One region of the Uliginosibacterium sediminicola genome, then DNA from elsewhere that is predicted to be linked to it. Evidence: predicted binding sites of a transcription regulator. Region 1 holds the regulator's gene; the other holds the start of a gene.
What was found. The regulator FliA, encoded in region 1, starts transcription of late flagellar genes. The targets are predictions, from matches to a motif close to CTAAAGTTNNNNNNNNNNNNGCCGNTA.
Positions count from the first base shown of each region.

Region 2: a site for FliA is predicted at 1,775-1,801, ahead of ABDB84_RS08060 (cyclic di-GMP phosphodiesterase). Genes of this name have one in related genera too.

Region 1 is NZ_JBDIVE010000018.1:14,747-18,340, reverse strand. Features, by position in the region: gene flhF (flagellar biosynthesis GTPase FlhF) at 1-1,326, shown strand, start outside; gene ABDB84_RS19575 (RNA polymerase sigma factor FliA) at 1,541-2,299, shown strand; gene ABDB84_RS19570 (flagellar motor protein) at 2,327-3,067, shown strand; gene ABDB84_RS19565 (ABC transporter permease) at 3,083-3,594, opposite strand, start outside.
Region 2 is NZ_JBDIVE010000003.1:234,048-237,641, reverse strand. Features, by position in the region: gene adeC (AdeC/AdeK/OprM family multidrug efflux complex outer membrane factor) at 1-778, shown strand, start outside; gene ABDB84_RS08070 (TetR/AcrR family transcriptional regulator) at 775-1,392, shown strand; tRNA gene ABDB84_RS08065 (tRNA-Phe) at 1,629-1,704, opposite strand; gene ABDB84_RS08060 (cyclic di-GMP phosphodiesterase) at 1,842-3,137, shown strand; gene ABDB84_RS08055 (ATP-binding protein) at 3,134-3,594, shown strand, end outside.

The sequences.
Region 1 (3,594 bases):
ATCAATGCCTCGGTACGTCAAGCCCAGCAAACCCCGGTGCAACCGCCGGCAGCCCGTCAGGCACCGGCTGCGCCCGCGCCGGAGAACACCATTGGCCAGCAGATCGCCGCCCAGCTGGCGCGCCGCAGCCAGCAGCAGGCCGCGCCGAAGAGCGGATTCCGTTCCGGCATCGACGCGCCGCCGCACGATGCCGATACCGGCGGCCACCAGGCACGCGGCGTGCGCCCCTTCAATCCGCCGCGTGTCGGGCCGGACGGTCGTGAACTGCCGATGCCGACGCCGGCCGCAGCAAAGCCGGCGCGCCCGCTGCAGGAAGAGCGCCACAACGATCTCTCCCGCGAGTCGATACAGGAAGCGGCGCGGGTGCAAAGTCTAGAAGCCACCAATGCCGCGCTGATGCAGGAACTCTCCTCGATCAAGGGCATGCTCGAACGCCAGCTTGCCGGCTTTGCCTGGAGCGAGATTTCGCGCACCGCGCCGGCCCGCACGCAGATGATGAGCGAGCTGCTTGAAGCCGGCTTCTCGGCCCAGCTGACGCGCCAGCTCACTGAACCGATTCCGGCCGATTCCGAACTCAACGATGCGCGCGATCTGGTGCGCCAGCTGATCAATCGTGACCTGCGCCTGCAGGACTGCGACGCCGACATCATCGACCGTGGCGGCGTGTTCGCCCTGGTCGGCCCGACCGGCGTCGGCAAGACCACCACCACCGCCAAGCTGGCGGCGCGCTGCGTAGTGCGTCACGGCGCCGACCGCCTGGCGCTGATCACCACTGACGGCTACCGGATCGGCGCGCACGAACAGCTGCGCATCTATGGCCGCATTCTCGGTGTGCCGGTGCATGTGGTACGCGATGCCAGCGATCTGCGCCAGACCCTGCAGGAGCTGCGCAACAAGCACATGGTGCTGATCGATACGGTCGGCATGGGCCAGCGCGACAAGATGGTGCTGGAGCAGGCTGCCATGCTCAATTCCGCCGGCAAGGTGCGTCGCCTGCTGTGCCTCAATGCCACGGTGCGCGGCGACACCATGGACGACGTGGTGCGCGCCTACCGCACGGCCGATCTGGCCGGCTGCATCTTCACCAAACTCGACGAAGCCACTTCGGTGGCGCCCGCGCTCGATGTGGCGATGCGCAACGAGCTGAGCGTGCTCTATCTGGCCACCGGCCAGCGCGTGCCGGAAGACCTGCACCTGCCCAATCGCAACTATCTGGTACATCGCGCGCTGCGCGAGCTGCCGCCCGATTCACCCTGGAAGCTGGACCGCGCCGATGCCGGTTTGCTAATGAGCGAACCGCGTCCGCCGGGCAATTCGACAATGTAAATTGGTGTTACGGGGGCTCAAGTTCTGCGCGGCAGTTGCCGTAACAGAGTGTGTGCTCCTTTCTCGTTCTGTCCCGCGTATCGCTGAGGTTTTCAGCACGTGAATTGAGCAAGAACAAGGCCCTTTTTTCGAGCGGCGCGCAAGCGAGCCGCAGAGCAAAATGTTCCCATGCAGCAGTCAAACTGGTGTGTGACCACTCTTAAGAGAGAGCACGATGTATAACGCAGCGGGAACCCTGGATAAAGATCAGCTGGTCGCGCGCTACGCGCCGCTGGTCAAACGGATCGCCTACCACCTGATGGCCAAGCTGCCGGCCAGTGTGCAGGTCGAAGACATCATTCAGAACGGCATGCTGGGCCTGCTCGACGCCATGGGGCGTTATGAAGAGGGCCTCGGCGCGCAGTTCGAAACCTATGCCGTGCAGCGCATCCGTGGCGCCATGCTCGATGGCCTGCGCGAAAACGATTGGCTGCCGCGCAGCCTGCGCCGCGAAATGCGACGTATTGAAACGGCGATCCACAATCTTGAACAGCAACACGGCCGTCAGCCGACCGAGCGCGAACTGGCCGAGTCCCTGGGCATGACCCTGGCCGACTATCAGAAGATGCTGCAGGAAGCGCGCGGCTATCAGCTGGTGTACTTCGAAGACTTCGGCGACGAAGAGGAAGACGACTACCTCGAACGCCACATCGTTGGCGAAAACAACGATCCGCTCAAGCTGCTCGAAGAAGCGGGCATGCGCCACGTGCTGATCAAGGCCATCGAAGACCTGCCCGACCGTGAAAAGATGGTCATGGGCCTCTACTACGAAGAAGACCTCAACCTGCGTGAAATCGGCGAAGTGCTGGGTGTTTCCGAGTCCCGCGTCTGTCAGCTGCACAGCCAGGCCATTGCGCGTCTGCGTGCACGCATCGCCAGCGGCCGCGAGTCCTCGATGCCCAAATCCGCCAGCCGCCGCGCCAGCGCTGCCTAAGCCGCGGATCACGGGGAGCGCGTCGCGATGGATCTGATCAGCATCGCCGGTCTGCTGCTTGGCATCAGCGTGATCATCGCGGGCCAGCTGCTCGAAGGTGGCCACCTGCAATCGCTGGTGCAGCCGACGGCCCTGATGATTGTGCTCGGCGGCACGGTCGGCGCCGTCATGCTGCAAAGCCCTTTGCACGTTTTTCTGCGCGGTTTGCGCATGGCCGGCTGGGTGCTCAAACCGCCAGCTTCACCGATGCGCGAGCAGATCGAACAGATTGTCGCCTGGGCCGCGATTGCGCGCCGCGAGGGCCTGCTCTCGCTCGAAGACAAGATCCAGAACCTGCCCGATCCCTTCATGCGCAAGGCCGGTCAGCTGCTGGTCGACGGCGTTGAGCCGCAGCACATCCGCGAAGTCATGGAAATCGACATCGGCACCTGGGAGGCGCAGCAGAAGCAAGCCGCCAAGATCTGGGAAGCCGCTGGCGGCTATTCGCCCACCATCGGCATTCTCGGCGCGGTGATGGGCCTCATCCACGTGATGGAAAACCTCTCCGACCCCGGCAAGCTGGGCGCCGGCATCGCGGTGGCCTTTGTCGCCACGATCTATGGCGTCGGCTTGGCCAATCTGGTGTTCCTGCCGATGGCCAAGAAGCTGCAGGCGAATATCGCCCGCCTGGTCGCGGCGCGTGAAATGGCGCTCGACGGCGTCATCGCCATCGCTCACGGCGAGAATCCGCGCATCATCGAGAGCCGGCTACAGGCGTATTTGAGCTGAGCCGGCAGCCTGCGCTCATTCGTGGCGCAGCGCTTCGATGGGGTCCAGCTGCGCCGCCCGCCGCGCCGGCATATAACCAAACAGCACGCCAATCGCCGCCGAGAACAGGAAGGCCAGCAGATTGATCTGCGGGTCGAACTGGAAGGGCAGCTTCATCAGGTTCGACAAGCTGATCGAGGCAGCCAGCGCCAGCGCGATCCCGATCAGGCCACCGAGCGCGGATAGCGCAATCGCCTCGACCAGGAACTGCAGCAAGACCTCGCGTGCCAGCGCGCCAATCGCCAGGCGGGTGCCGATCTCGCGGGTGCGCTCGGTGACCGAGACGAGCATGATGTTCATGATGCCGATGCCGCCGACCAGCATGCTCACCGCCGCCACGGCGCCGAGCAGGGTGGTGAGGATGCGGGTGGTGCCGGAGAGCGTCTGCGCGATCTGCTTGGTATCGACGATCTGGAAGTTGTCGAGCTGCCCGCTCTGGATATTGCGCCGCTGGCGCATCAGCGCGGTGATGTCGGCACTCACTTCGT
Region 2 (3,594 bases), on a different contig from region 1:
GAGCGCCCGCGTGGATGTGGAAAGCTACTCCGCCCAGGTCGAGCAAGACCGTAATGCGCTGGTACTGCTGGTGGGCGCCGGATTGCCGGCATCGCTGCTGCCGCAGGGGCTACCCGATACCCGCTTGGCGGCCGCCAGCCCACTAGCGACCATTCCGCCGGGGCTGCCCTCGGACCTGCTGCAACGCCGGCCCGACATCCTCCAAGCCGAGCGCGACCTGCGCGCCGCCAATGCCAACATCGGCGCGGCGCGCGCAGCGTTCTATCCCAGTATCAGCCTCACGGCCAACGCTGGCACGTCCAGCGCTCGCCTGGCGGGGCTGTTCAAGGGCGGTTCGGGATCGTGGAGCTTCGTGCCGCAAATCACGCTGCCGATCTTCGACGGCGGCGCCAACCGCGCCAATCTCGATATCGCCACCATCAGCCGCAACATCTACGTAGCGCAGTATGAGAAGGCGATCCAGACTGCCTTCCGTGAAGTCTCCGATGCGCTGGCCCAGCGCAATACGCTAGGCCGCCAGCTGGAAGCCCAAGAGGCGCTGGTGGAGGCCAGCGAGAGCTCCTTCCGCCTGTCGCAGGCGCGCTTTGACAACGGGGTGGACAGCTATCTCAGCGTGCTCGACTCGCAGCGCACACTGTATTCAGCGCAAAAGAACCTGATCGGCACCCGGCTCTCGCGCTGGACCAATCTGGTGACTTTCTACAAGACCCTGGGCGGCGGTTGGGTGGAACACAGCGGCGCACCCGTCGGGACCGAACTCGCTACACGGGAGCCATGATGTCTCGCGCAGACCGGACCCGCGCCACCTTGCTTGATGCCGCGCTGGCAGCCTTCGCCCAGCGCGGCGTGCGTGCGACCACGCTGGAGCAGGTGGCCGCCAGCGCCGCACTCACCCGCGGGGCGGTGTACTGGCATTTTCCCGACAAGACCACGCTGGTGACGGCAGTCTTCGAAGAGCTGGTCTGGCCGTTCGACATCGGTGCGAACCTCGATGACTATCTCCAGGCCGAGAATCCGCTGGACCTGCTGCGCGAGGTGCTGTGGCAAAAGATGCACCACTACCTGAGCGATACGCGGCAGCGGCTGAGGATAGAAGTGGTGGTGCGCTATCGCGGCACGCCTGAACTGCCGGAGGAGTTGAACGCACGCCTGGAAGCGATCATCCTGAACTCGCTGGAGCGCCTGACCAAGGTGCTCAACATCGCCTACGAACGCGGCGAACTGCGACGCGGGCTCACCCCCATCGACGTGGCACGCTGCCTGCTGGCGGCCTGCACCGGTGTCATCGCCGAACACATGGATGATCCGCAGGCGAACCTGGACCGCTCCTTCCATCTAGCGCCGGGGCTGGTTTTGCTGGGGGCGAGTGCGAAGACTCCGGAAGAGGCCTAACACGCGTGATCGAAGTCCGCCGACATAATTTCCGTCGCTGCCGGAGTCTTGCGCAGCAAGGCTCCGGAACGGCTGGATAGGAACGCCCTCCCCACTCCCCACTCCCCACTCCCCACTCCCCACTCCCCACTACAGCTCATCCAGAAAAACCAAGGCCATGCACCAAGACTGCGGACTTCTGTCCGCAGAAACGAAAAAGCCCCACCCGCAAGGGTGAGGCTTTGTCTTGGAATGCTTGGTGGCCAGTCGCGGAATCGAACCACGGACACGCGGATTTTCAATCCGCTGCTCTACCAACTGAGCTAACTGGCCAAATGAGCTGAGCATTATAGCCAAGCATTTTTAATTCTGCAAGGCTAGTTTTCAGGAAATTGAGATGGGGCTCAATATCTGCCAAGGCAAGCCGATAGAGCGTGGAAGGACGCACCAAACGTACACACCACGAACCCATGAATCAGCCTGCCGAAGATCTCTACGTCACGCCCAACCAGCTGTGCATCGGGCTGTACGTGTATATCGACCTGCCCTGGTTCGAGCATCCGTTCAGCTTCAACAGCTTCCGCATCCGGACTGCCGAGCAGATCGCGACCTTGCGCGGTCTGGGGGTCAAGCAGTTCCGCTTTGATCCGTCGCGGAGCGATCAGCTGCCGGAGCTGCAGACCAGCAATGCGCCGGAGCCGCAGGAGCCGGTGTGTCCGGTACCAACGCCGACTTACGATGATCCGCTGCTGACCGAGCGCATCGAGCGCATCCGCCGCGTGCAGGCGCGCCGCGAAAAGCTCAACCAGATCGAAAAGGCCTTCGTCAAGGCCACCAGCATCGTGCGTAACGTCAATCGCAACCTGCTGTCGAACACCCGCGATTGCCTGCAGGAAGTGGGCGCCCTGGTCGATCAGATGGTTACCGCCTTCCTGGAGACGCCGGAGATCACCTTGCAGCTAATGGGCGACAAGGCCGGCGGTGAAGAGGCTTACCTGCACGGGCTGAACACCTCGATCCTGTCGATGATGCTGGCCCGCGATCTGGAACTCAAACCCGACGAAACGCGTCTGCTGGGGCTGGGCGCCTTGCTGCACGACATCGGTCTGATGGACATTCCGGACAAGGTGCTCAAAAAGTATCCGGACGAGATGAACAATGCCGAACGCGAGCTGCGCAAGCTGCACTGCGAATACGGCGTGCGCATCGCGCAGCGCATCGGCCTGCCGGAGACGGTACAGCTGATCATTGGCCAGCACCACGAGCTCTGCGACGGCAGCGGCTACCCCAAGGGGCTGCAGGAGTCCGCAATCCACCCGCTCACGCGCATCGTCTCGCTGGTCAATTACTACGACAATCTATGCAATCCGAGCGATATTTCGCGCGCGCTGACGCCGCACGAAGCGCTGTCGCTGATGTTCTCGCAGCGACGCAGCAAGTTCGATGCACGGGTGCTGCAATTGCTGATCCGCAGCCTCGGCGTGTATCCGCCGGGCAGCGTGGTGAAGCTCTCCAACAGCGCCATGGCCCTGGTGCAATCGGTCAATCCGGAGCGCCCGCTGCGCCCCTGGGTGCTGATCTACGATCCGGCCATTCCCAAGGACGAAGCGACTTCGATCAATCTCGAAGACGATCCGGACCTGAACATCGTCAAGGCTTTCCGCCCGGCGCAGCTGCCGGCTGCGGTCTATGACTACCTGAGTCCGCGCAAGCGCGTTACCTACTACTTCGATTCGGACTCGAGCTCAGCACATCGCCGCCCATGAGTGCGCCCGCTGAGGACAGCACCCTGCAGTCCCTTCTGCTGGATTTCGCGCAGGAGATCCTGCTGCTGGTCGATCCGCACAGCCTGTCGATTGTCGCGGCCGACGCCGCCGCCTGCCGCCAGCTGGGCTACACGCGCGAAGCCTTGCTGGGACGCTCGATCACCGATATCGAATGCGCCCTGGCCGACGTGTTTTTCTGGGACGAGGTACGCCAGGGCGGCAAGCCCGAGATCCGCGAAGTACAAGGGCTTTACCAGCGCGCCGATGGCAGTACGCTGATCGTGCGCAAGAGCATCAGCCGGCTGGCGCAGGCGCCGGGCTGGCTGGTGATCCGTGCTGAGAACATCGACAACGAAAGCCGTACCGAGGAAGAACTGGGGCGCACCACCTCGCAATTGCGCGCCACCCTCGAAGCAACGGCCGACGGCATTCTGGTGCTCGACCGCGATGGCCGCAT